2 regions of the Streptomonospora halophila genome follow, and region 2 is predicted to be linked to the other one. Evidence: predicted binding sites of a transcription regulator. Region 2 holds the regulator's gene; the other holds the start of a gene.
What was found. The regulator HspR, encoded in region 2, represses chaperone genes until heat shock. The targets are predictions, from matches to a motif close to ANTTGAGTCNNNNNGACTCAANT.
Positions count from the first base shown of each region.

Region 1 (7,298 bases), on a different contig from region 2:
CGGTTCGCCCTCGCCGACCGCGTCGCGCACGGCCGCGTAAAACGCCGGGTAGGCGCCGCGCTCGCTGCGGACCGGGTGGGACTCCTCGACGGTGCCCAGCCGGCCCCACGCCGACTCCGGCTCGACGCCCCAGTCGGGCGCGTCGGGCCGTTCACCGCTCTCCAGGCGCTCCTCCTGGGAGTCCAGCCCGTCGACGGTGAACGCCGCGCGGTCGCCCAGTACCCGAAAGCGCGGCCCGAGCTGGGCGGCGAGGGCGCTCATCCACAGGTGCGAGCGCACGCCGCCGGTGTGGGTCAGCGCGAGGAAGGCGTCGTCGTCGGCCGCCGCGCCGCGCCGGGCGTCCAGTTCGGCGTAGACCGACTCCACCGGCCCGAACAGGTTGACCGCCTGGTCGATCAGGTGCGGGCCGAGGTCGTAGAGGATTCCGGCGCCGGCGTCGGGGTCGCCGTTGTCGCGCCAGGTGCCCCTGGCCTCGGGGCGCCACCGCTCGAACCGCGACTCGAAGCGGTGCACCCGGCCGAGCGCACCCTCCTCCACCAGCTTCCACAAGGTCAAGAAGTCGGAGTCCCAGCGCCGGTTCTGGTAGACGGTCAGCACCTGGCCCAGCCGCCGCGCGTCCTCGGCCAGCTCGTGCCCCTCGGCCGCGGTCAGCGCGAACGGCTTGTCCACCACCGCGGCGAACCCGGCCTCCATCGCCGCGCGCGCGAGCGGCACGTGCGTCTCGTTGGGCGTGGTGACCACCACGAGGTCGATGTCGCCGGTGCGCTTCCACAGCTCGTCGGCCGAGGAGATCGCCTCGGCCCCTGGATAGCGCTCCCGCACGGCCGCCTGGCGTTCGGGGTTCCCGGTCACCACCGCCGCGAGCCGCAGTCCCGGGGTGGCGTCGACGAGCGGCGCGTGGAACACCTCGCCGCCCTTGCCGTACCCGATGACGGCGACCTGCAGTTCTCGTTCAGCGTCGTTCGCAGAGGTCATCCCCCCACGGTAGCCATGCGCCGCCGCGCGGTGCCCGAGGGCGGTGTCGAATCCGCCCGCGCGGTGCGCCGCCACCAGCCCCTGCTTCACCCTACGAATGCCACCATGGCGCATCACGCCGGAACAGCCATGAAAACGAATGGCCACTCACATTCGGTAATCGCCAGACACCCTACGTGCCTCTGGGCTAGAGTCACGCCGACCGGAGATCTATGGAACGGGGACCGCGTACGGATGTCCGTGCTTACCGAGAGACAGGACCGCGGCTACCGTGGAGAGATGGACAAGCACCTGGGTTTCGGCAGTGTCTCCACGACCGATGGCACACTGGTCGTGCCTCCCGAGGTGCGGCGACAACTCGGCCTGGACAAGCCCGATGCCGTGGTGGAGTTCGTCGTACGCGAGGGGGAGGTCGTCCTTCTACCGAAGGTCGCTGTCCACCCGAACGACGTGTGGTTCTGGGAGGAAGGACAGCAGCAGGCTGAGCAGGAGGCGGATGAGGAACTCGCCGCCGGAGAGGTCAACCCTCCTATGACAGGCGAGGAGTTCCTTGCCCACCTGGAGGACGTGACTGGTGAGAAGGCCGGCGAGGAGTCGTGAAGTTTACAAGCCTTAAAACCTTCGACCGCGAGCTCCGGCAGCTTCCCAAAGAGCATCAGCGGTTGTTCCTGGCCGCGGTTCACAAGGATTTCCTTCCCGCGGTGGCCGCCGGGGCGTTCTCCGGAAATCCGCCATGGCCGACACGGCTTCGCCTCCACAAGGTTGGAGGGTACGACGTCTATTCGTTGACGTGGAGCTTCGCTTCACCGGACGGGCGGGCCACTTTCCACATCCAGAAGGACGAGGCTGGAGACCCGCTCTTGGTCTGGCGTCGCATCGGCGACCACTCCATTTACAAGGACCCGTGACCCGCGTGTGGGCCGCCCCGGGCGGGACGGCCCACACCGCGGTTGCGCGTTACCGGTTCTCGCCCGGTCCCCGCCCGGTTACGCCGCCAGCGGCTGCGGGGCCTTCGCCGGGTCGAGGGCCAGTTCGAGCACCTCGCGGACGTCGCCGACCGGGTGGACGGTGAGCTGTTCGCGGATGTCCTCGGGGACGTCGTCGAGATCCGGCTCGTTGCGGGCCGGGATCAGCACCGTGGTGATCCCCGCGCGGTGCGCCGCCAAGAGCTTCTGCTTCACGCCCCCGATCGGCAGCACCCGCCCGGTCAGCGAGACCTCGCCGGTCATGGCCACGTCGGAGCGCGCGGGGCGGCCCGACAGGAGCGAGGCCAGGGCGGTGGTCATGGTGACACCGGCGCTGGGCCCGTCCTTGGGGATCGCGCCCGCGGGGACGTGCAGGTGGACGCCCCGCTCCTTGAGGTCGCCGACCGGCAGTTCCAGCTCAGCGCCGCGCGAGCGCAGGTAGGACAGCGCGATCTGGGCGGACTCCTTCATCACGTCGCCCAGCTGGCCGGTCAGGGTCAGCCCGCCGGCCCCGGACTCGGGGTCGGCCAGGGACGCCTCGACGAAGAGCACGTCGCCGCCGGCGCCGGTGACCGCCAGGCCGGTGGTCACTCCCGGGACCGAGGTGCGGTCGGCGGTCTCGGGGGTGTGCTTGGGCCGCCCGATGAAGCCGGGCAGGTCGTCGGCGCCGACCGACACCGGCAGCTCGCGCTCGCCCAGCGCCAGGCCCGAGGCCACCTTGCGCAGAACCCGGGCGACCGTGCGCTCCAGCTCGCGCACGCCCGCCTCGCGCGTGTACTCGGCGGCGATCCGGCGCAGCGCGCCGTCGGCGAACTCCACCTCGCCGGACTCCAGCCCGGCCCGCTCCAGCTGGCGCGGGAGCAGGTGGTCGCGCGCGATGGTCACCTTCTCGTCCTCGGTGTAGCCGTCGAGCTGCACCAGCTCCATCCGGTCCAGCAGCGGGCCGGGGATGGTCTCCAGGGCGTTGGCGGTGGCCAGGAAGACGACGTCGGACAGGTCGAGGTCCACCTCCAGGTAGTGGTCGCGGAAGGTGTGGTTCTGCGCGGGGTCGAGGACCTCCAGCAGCGCCGAGGTGGGGTCGCCGCGGAAGTCGCTGCCGACCTTGTCGATCTCGTCGAGCAGCACGACCGGGTTCATCGAGCCCGACTCCTTGATCGCGCGGACGATGCGCCCCGGCAGCGCACCGACGTAGGTGCGCCGGTGGCCGCGGATCTCGGCCTCGTCGCGCACACCGCCCAGGGCGACCCGCGTGAACTCGCGGCCCATCGATCGGGCCACGGACTCGCCCAGCGAAGTCTTGCCCACGCCTGGCGGGCCGACCAGCGCCAGCACGGCACCGCTGCGCCGCCCGCCGACCACGCCCAGGCCCTTGTCCTCGCGCCGCTTGCGCACCGCCAGGTACTCGACGATGCGCTCCTTGACGTCGTCGAGGCCGGCGTGGTCGGCGTCGAGGATCTCCCGGGCGCCGGCGATGTCGTAGGCGTCCTCGGTACGGGTGTTCCAGGGCATGTCCAGGATCGTGTCGAGCCAGGTGCGGATCCAGCCGGACTCCGGCGAGGAGTCGCCCGCCCGCTCCAGCTTGTCGACCTCCTCCAGCGCGGCCTTGCGGACGTGGTCGGGCAGTTCGGCCGACTCCACGCGCTCGCGGTAGTCGTCCTCCTCGCTGCCCGGCCGGCCGGAGAGCTCGTTGAGCTCCTTGCGGATGGCCTCCATCTGGCGCCGCAGCAGGAACTCGCGCTGCTGCTTGTCGACGCCCTCCTGCACGTCCTGGTCGATGGTCTCGGCGACGTCGAGCTCGGCCAGGTATTCGCGGGTCCAGTCGCCGAGCAGCCGCAGCCGCTCCGACACGTCGTAGGTCTCCAGGAGCTGGAGCTTCTGCGCGGTCTTGAGGAACGGGGAGTAGCCGCCGCGGTCGGCCAGGCTGCCCGGGTCCTCCAGCTGTTGGATGCCGTCCAGGATCTGCCAGGCGCCGCGCTTCTGCAGGTAGGTGGTCAGCAGGGACTTGTACTCGCGCGCCTGCTCATGGACCTTGCCGGGGTGGCCGCCCTCCGGCGGCTCCTCGCTGTGGACCTCGGCCGAGACCCACAGGGCGGCGCCGGGCCCGGTGGTCCCGCTGCCGACACGGGCCCGCGCCGTACCCCGAACGACCGCGGCCGGTTCCCCCTCGGGGGTGCGGCCGACCTGCTCGATCACGGCGATGGTGCCGACCGCGGCGTAGTTGCCGTCGATGCGGGGGACGATCAGCACCCGCGGCTTGCTCGCGGACCGGACTCCGGGACCCTTCGCAGCGCCGTCGCCGCCGGCGCGCGCGGCGTCGACCGCGGCACGCACCTCGGAGTCGCCGATGTCCACCGGCACGACCATTCCGGGGAGGACGACCTCTTCGTCGAGGGGAAGCACGGGGAACGTCGCGTTGGACTGCGCTTCAGTCATCAGACCCTCCTTGTTGAGTCACTATCACTCAATAAACGAGAGTCCGCTTTTGTTCCCCCTGTTGTGTTCGCCGTGAGCGATCGGCTGTACGCCCTGCCCAGGGAGCCTTCCGAGGGTCGGGCCGCACCTGCTGCGCCGCGCCTCGTCCCGTTTCACCGCACCAGTCCGGCGCGGTAGGCGATCACGACGAGTTGGGCGCGGTCGCGGGCGTGCAGCTTGACCATTGCGCGGCTGACGTGCGTGCGCGCGGTGGCGGGGCTGACGACGAGCCGATCGGCGATCTCGCCGTTGGACAGGCCCTCACCGACCAGGGCCAGGACCTCGCGCTCCCGCTCGGTCAGCTCGCCGAGGTCGGGGCGCGGCCCGCCCGCGGGCGCGCGCGAGGTGAACGAGGCGATGACGCTGCGCGTGACCGAGGGCGAGAGCAGCGACTCCCCCGCCGCGGCGAGCCGGATGGCGCGCAGCAGCTCGCCGGGGTCGCTGTCCTTGATCAGGAACCCGGCGGCACCGGCGCGCAGCGCGTCGAAGACGTACTCGTCGAGCTCGAACGTCGTCAGCACGACCACACGGGTGCACGCCAGCGAGTCGTCGGCGGCGATCTCGCGCAGCGCCGCGATGCCGTCCATCCCGGGCATGCGCACGTCCATCAGCACGACATCGGGGCGCTCGCGGCGCACCAGGTCGACGGCCGCGCGGCCGTCGGCGGCCTCGCCGGCGGGCTCCATGTCGTCCTCGGCCTCGATCAGCACGCGCAGGCCCATGCGCACCAGGGCCTGGTCGTCGGCGACGGCGACGCGGACGGCGCTCACCGCTCCCCCGCGGGCAGCTCGGCGCGCACCCGGAACCCGCCGTCGGCGCGCGGCCCGGCCTCCAGGCGTCCGCCGACGGCGCGGGCACGCTCGCGCATGCCCGCGATGCCGCTGCCCTCCTCGTAGGCCTGGCCGGGGCGCGCGGGCCCGCTGTCGGTGATCTCCACGGTCAACTCCTCGGGGTGGTAGCCGATGGAAACGGCCGCCGCGCCGCCGCCGTGCCGGACGGCGTTGGTCAGCGCCTCCTGGACGATGCGGAACGCGGCGTGGTCGACGGCGGCCGGGAGTGCGGTGCGCTCCCCTTCGATGCGCACCCGCACCCGGTCGCCCGCAGGATCGATACCCGCTGCGAGCTCGTCGATTCGGTCCAGGCCGGGAACCGGTTCGCGCGCGGATCCGGAGGGCCCGCCGACGGGTGCGTCCTCCCCGGACGGCTCGTCCGGCGTTTCCGCGCCGCGGTCGTCCGCGCCGTCGCTGCGGAACACCGCCAGGGTCCCGCGCAGCTCCTCCAGCGCGTCCTTGCTGGTCTGGCGGATCGCCTGGAGCGCGGGTTCGGCCTGCTGCGGGCGCTTGCCGAGCACGTGCAGGGCCACGCCCGCCTGCATGTTGATGACCGAGAGACTGTGGCCGACCACGTCGTGCACCTCGCGGGCGATGCGCAGCCGCTCCTCGTAGACCGAGCGGCGCACCTCGTCGTCGCGTTCGCGCCGGCTGCTCTCGCGGCGCGAACGCACGATCACGCCCACCGCGGCGGGCGCCAGGAGCAGGGCCAGCAGGATCGCCAGCGAGCCGACGGTGTCGGGCTCGAACAGCCCGAGGTAGGGGCGGTCGGCGCGCTCGGCCAGGAAGAGGGGGACCGCGAGGGCGGTCCAGGGCGTCCACTGCCGCAGCGGCAGGCGCACCGCCATCGTGTAGACGAGCACCGCCGGCCCGATCCGCAGCATGCCGCCCTGCTGGTCCAGGGCGTAGAACACGGCTGTCGCGACCATGGCGAAGGCGAAGGCCGTGCGGGGGCGGAAGCGGCGGAGGGCCAGGGCCGCGACGACCACCGCGACGCACACGTAGGCCGCCGGCGGCAGTGCGGCGAACTCGGGGCCGGAGCCCTGGGCCCACGGCGGCCGCCCGTCCGACAGCGGACCGCCCGGAGCCCAAGGCGGTCCGGAACCGGACTGCGGCCACGGCCCCCGGGCTTGGGCGGCGCCCAGCGACACCACGCCCACGAACAGGGCGATCGGCACGTCCAGCGCGAGGACGCGGGCGATACGTTGGCTCACGCCCATGACGGTAGTCGGCCCCGCCGCCCGGGTCGTCAGCGCCGCGTCGTATCCGCACTGGTGCGGCGAGCGCAGACCGGAGCCGCTCGGTGCGGGACCGCCGGGACCGCGGGACCGCGCCGGACGCGCGCGGACCCGCGCTCGTCCCGCGGCGCCTCAGCCCTTCCCGGCGGAGCGCTCGGCGAACACCGGGTCGTCCAGGTCGCGGCCGCGCGTCTCGCGCGAGGCCGCCACCGCCCCCACCGTCAGCACGCAGGCCGCGGCGACGTACACCGACACCGGAACGGAGGTGCCGAAGGTCGACAGCAGCCACGTGGCGATCAGCGGCGCGAGCCCGCCGGCGACGATCGACGCGAGCTGGTAGCCGATGGAGGCGCCGGAGTAGCGCGTCCGAGTGCCGAACAGCTCGGAGAAGAACGCCGCCTGGGGCCCGTACATCGCCGCGTGCAGCACCAGGCCGACCCCCGCGGCGGCCAGCACCATCCCGAACCCGCCGGCGTCGATGATCGGGAAGAACGCGAACGCCCACAGCCCGGTCCCGATCGCGCCGAAGGCGATGACGGGGCGGCGGCCGAAGCGGTCGGAGAGGGTGCCCCAGATCGGGATGGCCACGAGCTGCACCGCCGCGGCCGCGAGCAGGGCGTTGAGGACGGTGCCGCGTTCGACTCCGGCCTCCTGCACCGCGTAGACGAGGATGAACGCGGTGATCACGTAGTAGGAGATGTTCTCGGCGAGGCGCACCCCCATGGCCACCAGGATCTCCCGCCAGTGCCGGCGCACGACCTCGACGACGGGGGCGCGCTCGCCCGCGTCCCGCCCCGCGCGCGCCTGCGCGGCGCGGG
Region 1 is NZ_BAABIK010000011.1:142,717-150,014, forward strand. It holds gene ABEA15_RS11660 (Gfo/Idh/MocA family oxidoreductase) at 1-975, opposite strand, end outside; gene ABEA15_RS11665 (AbrB/MazE/SpoVT family DNA-binding domain-containing protein) at 1,255-1,575, shown strand; gene ABEA15_RS11670 (hypothetical protein) at 1,572-1,883, shown strand; gene lon (endopeptidase La) at 1,962-4,373, opposite strand; gene ABEA15_RS11680 (response regulator) at 4,526-5,182, opposite strand; gene ABEA15_RS11685 (sensor histidine kinase) at 5,179-6,456, opposite strand; gene ABEA15_RS11690 (MFS transporter) at 6,613-7,298, opposite strand, start outside.
Region 1: the regulator HspR is predicted to act here: its motif matches at 4,385-4,407, upstream of lon (endopeptidase La).

Region 2 (7,298 bases):
TGGACGCCATCGGCATGATCTTCATGGTCGCCGGTGTGGCGGTGGTCGTCCTGACCATCATCCTCATGATGGTCCGCCGCGACCGCACCCGGCAGTCGATCCAGGACGACTCCGACGTGCTCTGACGCGAACGGGCACCCCCGGCGGCACCGCGCGGCGGCGCCTCTCGCCCCCTCGTCCCCTGACACGGCGCCGGCCCCGGCACCGCGAACACGGTGCCGGGGCCGGCGCTTGGGTCGAGGCGCCGCGCCGCGGCGTCAGGCCGAGGCGGGCTCGGGCCGGGCCGCGGGGCGGACGCTGAGGGCGTCGGCGTCCTCGTCGAGGTCGACGACCACCGTGTCGCCCTCGGTGAGCTCCCCCGCCAGCATCGCCTTGGCCAGCGGGTCGCCGATCGCGGCCTGCACCAGCCGGCGCAGCGGCCGGGCGCCGTAGACCGGGTCGTAGCCGGTCAGCGCCAGCCACTCGCGGGCGGCCGGGGTGACCTCCAGCTCCAGCCGCCGCTCGCTCAGCCGGGCGGCAAGGCGGTCGACCTGCAGGTCGACGATGCGGGTCAGCTCGTCGGTGGACAGCGCCTCGAACACGATCAGGTCGTCCAGCCGGTTCAGGAACTCCGGCTTGAAGGTGCTGCGCACGACCGACATCACCTTCTCCCGCCGGTCCTCGCTCGCCAGCGCGGGGTCGACGAGGAACTGCGAGCCGAGGTTGGACGTCAGGACCAGCAGCGTGTTGCGGAAGTCGACGCTGCGCCCCTGGCCGTCGGTGAGCCGCCCGTCGTCGAGAACCTGCAGCAGCGTGTCGAAGACCTCGATGTGCGCCTTCTCCACCTCGTCCAGCAGCACCACCGTGTAGGGCCGACGGCGCACCGCCTCGGTGAGCTGGCCGCCCTCCTCGTAGCCGACGTAGCCGGGGGGCGCGCCCACCAGCCGCGAGACCGAGTGCTTTTCGGAGTACTCGCTCATGTCGATGCGCACGATCGCCCGCTCGTCGTCGAACAGCAGCTCGGCCAGCGCCTTGGCCAGCTCGGTCTTGCCGACGCCCGTGGGGCCCAGGAACAGGAACGAGCCGGTGGGGCGGTCCGGGTCGGAGATGCCGGTGCGCGCGCGGCGCACCGCGTCGGAGACCGCGGCCACCGCCTTGTGCTGGCCGACCAGCCGCTTGCCCAGCTCCTCCTCCATGCGCAGCAGCTTGGCGGTCTCGCCCTCCAGCAGCCGACCGACGGGGATGCCCGTCCACGAGGAGACCACGTCGGCGACGTCGTCGGCGCCCACCTCCTCCTTGACCATCGTCGGCTCCGCGGCGGAGGCCGACCCCTGCTCCTCCTCGGCGTGGGACGCCTCCTCCAGCTGCTTCTCCAGCTGCGGGATCTCGCCGTACATGAGCCGGGAGGCCTCGGTGAAGTCCCCGTCGCGCTGGGCGCGCTCGGCCTGCGTGCGCAGCCCGTCCAGGCGCTCCTTGAGCTCGCCGACCCGGTTCAGCCCGGCCTTCTCCTGCTCCCAGCGGGCCACCAGCGCGTTGAGCTCCTCCTGCCGGTCGGCGAGGTCGGCGCGCAGCCGCTCCAGCCGCTGCAGGGAAGCGGCGTCGGACTCCTTGTCCAGCGCCATCTCCTCCATCTTCAGCCGGTCGACGGTGCGCTGCAGCTCGTCGATCTCCACCGGGCGGGAGTCGATCTCCATGCGCAGGCGCGAGGCGGCCTCGTCGATCAGGTCGATGGCCTTGTCCGGTAGGAACCGGGCGGTGATGTAGCGGTCCGACAGCGTGGCCGCGGCCACCAGCGCCGCGTCGGCGATCTGCACCTTGTGGTGCGCCTCGTAGCGGCCCTTGAGACCGCGCAGGATCGCGATGGTGTCGGCGGCCGACGGCTCGCCCACCAGCACCTGCTGGAAGCGGCGCTCCAGCGCCGGGTCCTTCTCGATGCGCTCGCGGTACTCGTCCAGCGTGGTGGCGCCGACCATGCGCAGCTCGCCGCGGGCCAGCATCGGCTTGAGCATGTTGCCCGCGTCCATGGCGCCCTCGGCGGCGCCGGCGCCGACCATGGTGTGCAGCTCGTCGATGAAGGTGATGATCTGGCCGTCGCTCTCCTTGATCTCGGTGAGCACGGCTTTGAGGCGCTCCTCGAACTCGCCGCGGTACTTGGCTCCGGCCACCATCGACGACAGGTCGAGGGCGATCAGCCGCTTGTCGCGCAGGGACTCGGGCACGTCGCCGGCCACGATGCGCTGCGCGAGCCCTTCGACCACGGCGGTCTTGCCGACGCCGGGCTCGCCGATCAGCACCGGGTTGTTCTTGGTGCGCCGGGAGAGCACCTGCACCACCCGGCGGATCTCGGAGTCGCGGCCGATCACCGGGTCCAGCGCTCCCGAGCGCGCCCGGCCGGTGAGGTCGACGCCGTACTTGTCCAGCGCCTGGTAGGTGTCCTCGGGGTTCTCGGTGGTGACCCGGCTGGGGCCGCGCACCTGATCGAACGCTTCGAGCAGCGCCTCGGGAGTGGCGCCGGCGTCCTTGAGCAGCCGACTGGCCTCGCCGCCGTCGGCGGCCAGCCCCACCAGCAGGTGCTCGGTCGAGACGAACTCGTCCTCCATCTTCTGGGCGCGCTGGGCCGCGGTGTTCAGCGAGACGATCAGCTGTCGGGAGCTCTGCGGAGCGCCCACCGTGCTGCCGGCGGCCTTGGGCAGGCCGGTCAGCGTCTGCCCGAGCTTGGCGGAGAGGTCGTCGGGCGCCGCACCGACCTCCTTGAGCAGCGGGCGGATGATCCCCTCGCCCTGGTCGAGCAGTGCGGCGAGCAGATGGACCGGCTCGACCTGCGGGTTGCCGTCCGTGGTGGCCCGCCGCATCGCCGCCGCCACGGCTTCCTGGCTCTTCGTGGTGAGTTTGTAGTTCATGCGTCGCCGCCCCCTTCGCGCGTGATCGCTATGCGGTTGTATGTGGTGGGCCCGCCGGATCGGCGGCGGGGCGCGCACCCGTTCCGGGCACAGGCGGCCCCCGCCGGCCGCCTCGGCGCCCGCCCGGTGCCGGTCGGCCGTCGCGGCCAGGCCGGACCGGCTACTGGTCCTGCTCGGGCGGAGGGGAGGTGTTGAAGATCGTCACCCGGGCGCGCCGCACCGGCAGCAGCTCGCCGCCGCCGGTCTCGCCCGCCGAGCGCCGCGCCACCGCAGAGCGGGCCGCGTCCAGCTCGTTGCGCAGGTGGAACAGGTGCTCGCGCAGCTTCTCCACCTCGATCTCCAGTTCCAGGATGCGCTTGATCCCGGCGAGGTTGATCCCCTCCTCCTGGGAGAGCCGCTGCACCTCGCGCAGCGTCCGGATGTCGCGCATCGAGTAGCGCCTGCCCCGGCCGGAGGCCCGGCCCGGCGAGACCAGGCCCAGCCGGTCGTACTGGCGCAGCGTCTGCGGATGCAGTCCGGACAGCTCAGCGGCCACCGAGATCACATAGACCGGGATGTCGTCGCCCAGTCCGGGATCGGTCATGACATTCACATCCCCTTCGCGCGAGTCTCCAGACCGCTGCGCGGGTCCTGGTCCGCGGTCGCGGCGCGGAACTTCTCAAGCGCCTCGCGCGCCTCCTCGTTGAGGCGGTCGGGTACCGCCACTTCGACGGTGACCAGCATGTCGCCCGCGGTCCCGTCGCGCCGGGCCGTGCCCTTGCCGCGGACCCGGAAGGTCCGGCCGTTGGGCGTGCCCGGTGGGATCTTGACCGTGACGGGCAGGCCGTTGAGGGTGGGCACCCGCACGTCGGCGCCGAGCGCGGCCTCGGGGAAGGTCACCGGAACGGTGATCGTCAGGTTGTCGCCGGACTTGCCGAACACGGGGTGCGGCTGCACATGTACCACCACATAGAGGTCTCCGGCCGGTCCACCGTGCTCGCCCGGCGCGCCTTTGCCCTTGAGCCGGATCCGCTGGCCGTCGGAGACACCCGCGGGGATCCGGGCCTGGATCGTTCGGGTGCTCTTGCCGCGCCCGCTGCCGCTGCACGTCAGGCAGGGGTCGTCGACCACCAGGCCGCGCCCCTTGCACTCGCCGCACGGCTCGGAAAGCGAGAATCCGCCCAGGTTGCGGTTCTCGTGACCGGTGCCCGAGCAGTTCGGGCACACGCGGGGAGCGGTGCCGGCGCGGGCGCCGGTGCCCTTGCAGGTGGGGCACGCGGCGTCGCTGCTGAGCTGGAAGGACCGGGTCAGTCCGGCGGACGCCTCGCTGAACGTCAGCCGGGTCTCGGTCTCGATGTCGGCCCCGCGCCGGGGCTGGGTCGTGGTCCGGCCGCGCCCGCCGAACAGGCCGCCGAACAGGTCGCTCAGCCGCTCGCCGCCCCCGCTGGTCTGGGTGCCGCCGCCCTGGCCGAACAGGTCGCCCAGGTCGAACCCGCCCGCGCCGGTGTTCCCGCCGGGGCGGTAGGAACCGCCGAAGAGGGAGCGGGCGTCGTCGTACTCCTTGCGCCGCTTCTCGTCACTGAGCACGTTGTAGGCCTCGGAGATCTCCTTGAAGCGCTCCTCGGCCTGCGCGTCGCCGGTGTTGGCGTCGGGGTGGTTCTCGCGCGCGAGCTTGCGATAGGACTGCTTGATCTCGTCCTGCGAGGCGGTCTTTGAGACTCCGAGGACCTTGTAATAGTCCTTCTCCAGGTAGTCCTTCGTGCTCATCGACGTCTGCCTTCTCCCGCTTCGCGCTGTGAGTCGGATTGTCCCCGGGACCGCTTCCCCGCATTCGGCGGGGGTGCGGCCCGGTGGCCGCGTGCCCCGGGCGCCGCGCGGCGCCCGGGGCTCGACGGTCTACTGCCTGTCCTCACCGGCCCCGCCGGAGGACTCGGGGCCGGGCTCCTCTGCGGAGGCGCCCGGCTCGGCCTCCTGTTCGGTTCCGGCGGACTCCGGAGCCTCAGCGGCATCCTCCCCGGGACCGGCCACCACCACGCGTGCCGGGCGCAGGACCCGTTCGCCGATGAGGTAGCCGGGCTGGAAGACCTCGATGACCGTGGGCACCTCGGCGTCGGGCGACGGCACCATGGTCAGGGCCTCGTGGACGTTCGGGTCGAACTCCTCGCCCGATTCGCCGTACTTCTGCAGCCCCAGCCTGGTGACCAGCGCCTCCAGCGCCTCACCCACGGACTTGAACCCGCCCGCGAGCTCGTCGTGCTCACGCGCCCGGCCGATGTCGTCCAGGATCGGCAGCAGGTCGCCCACCACCTGGGCGGTCGCCTGCTCGCGCAGGGCCACCCGGTCGCGCTCGACGCGCTTGCGGTAGTTGGCGTACTCCGCCTGGATCCGCTTAAGGTCGTTGGTCAGTTCCACGACCTGCTCGCGGGCCTTGAGAAGCTCGCCCCCCTCGACGGTCCCGTCGATGACGACGGGCTCCTCTTCGGCCTCGACCGCGGCCTCGGGGGAGTCGGGAGCGGCACCCTCGGCCCCCTCGGGCGTACGGAGCTCACCGGTTTCGGGATCTATGCGCCGCTTGTCGCGGATCACCGGCCCCTGCTGCTCCTCGCCGTTCTCGTTCTCCGGCAGCGCCATTGGCTGCGCCTCCCTTGCCTTGCCTCTCGGCCGATCAGGCGTTGCCGTCCTTCTTGTCCTCGTCGACGATCTCGGCGTCCACGACGTCTCCATCGTCGTCGGACCGGTCCTGGGCGTCGGCCGAGGCGTCCTCACCGCCGCCCTGCTGGCCCTGGCCGTAGATGGAGGAGCCGATCTTCTGGCTGGCCAGCGCGACCTTCTCGCTCGCCTGCCGGATGGCCTCGATGTCGGTGCCCTCCAGCGCCGTCTTCAGCTCGCCGACGGCACCCTCGGTCTCGGACTTGACGTCGTCGGGGATCTTGTCCTCGTTGTCCTTGATGACCTTCTCGGTCTGGTAGACGAGGGACTCCGCGTTGTTGCGGACCTCGGCCTCCTCGCGGCGCTTACGGTCCTCCTCGGCGTACTCCTCGGCCTCGCGGACCATCTTGTCGATGTCGTCCTTGCTCATGGCCGAGCCGCCGGAGATGGTGACCGACTGCTCCTTGCCCGTGCCCATGTCCTTCGCGGTCACGTTCACGATGCCGTTGGCGTCGATGTCGAAGGTGACCTCGATCTGGGGCACGCCGCGGGGCGCCGGCGGGATGCCGCTCAGGTCGAAGACGCCGAGCTTCTTGTTGTACTGCGCGATCTCGCGCTCGCCCTGGTAGACCTGGATCTGCACCGAGGGCTGGTTGTCGTCGGCGGTGGTGAAGATCTCCGAGCGCTTGGTCGGGATGGTCGTGTTCTTCTCGATCAGCTTGGTGAACACGCCGCCCTTGGTCTCGATGCCCAGCGACAGAGGGGTGACATCCAGCAGCAGGACGTCCTTGACCTCGCCCTTGAGCACGCCGGCCTGGAGCGCGGCACCGATGGCCACGACCTCGTCGGGGTTGACGCCCTTGTTGGGCTCCTTGCCCCCGGTGAGCTCCTTGACCAGCTCCACGACCGCGGGCATGCGGGTGGAACCGCCGACCATGACCACGTGGTCGATCTTGTCGACGCTGATACCGGCGTCCTTGATGACCTGGTGGAAGGGCGACTTGGTGCGGTCCAGCAGGTCGGAGGTCAGGCGCTGGAACTCGGCCCGGCTCAGCTTCTCGTCCAGGTGCAGAGGGCCCTCGGACGAGGCGGTGATGTAGGGCAGGTTGATGGCCGACTCGCTGGAGCTGGACAGCTCGATCTTGGCCTTCTCGGCGGCCTCGCGCAGCCGCTGCAGCGCCATCTTGTCCTTGGACAGGTCGACGCCGTTGGAGTTCTTGAAGCGCTCGACCAGCCAGTCGACGACGGCCTGGTCCCAGTCGTCGCCGCCGAGGTGGTTGTCGCCGTTGGTGGCCTTCACCTCGACCACGCCGTCGCCGACCTCCAGCAGGGACACGTCGAAGGTGCCGCCGCCCAGGTCGTAGACCAGGATGGTGGCCTCGTCCTCCTTCTCCAGGTGGTAGGCCAGCGCCGCGGAGGTGGGCTCGTTGATGATGCGCAGGACGTTGAGGCCCGCGATCGTGCCCGCTTCCTTGGTGGACTGGCGCTGGGAGTCGCTGAAGTAGGCCGGCACCGTGATGACGGCGTCGGTGACCTCCTCGCCCAGGTACGCCTCGGCGTCGCGCTTGAGCTTCTGCAGCACGAACGCGCTGATCTGCTGCGAGTTGAACGTCTTCTCGTCGATCTCGGTCTTCCAGTCGGTGCCGATGTGGCGCTTCACCGAGCGGATGGTCCGGTCGACGTTGGTGACCGCCTGGCGCTTGGCGACCTCGCCGACGAGCACCTCGCCGTTCTTGGCGAAGGCAACGACGGACGGGGTGGTCCGGGCGCCTTCGGCGTTGGCGATGACCG
Region 2 is NZ_BAABIK010000029.1:32,654-39,951, reverse strand. It holds gene ABEA15_RS20875 (DUF6458 family protein) at 1-125, shown strand, start outside; gene clpB (ATP-dependent chaperone ClpB) at 258-2,879, opposite strand; gene ABEA15_RS20865 (heat shock protein transcriptional repressor HspR) at 3,040-3,462, opposite strand; gene dnaJ (molecular chaperone DnaJ) at 3,468-4,625, opposite strand; gene grpE (nucleotide exchange factor GrpE) at 4,755-5,489, opposite strand; gene dnaK (molecular chaperone DnaK) at 5,524-7,298, opposite strand, start outside.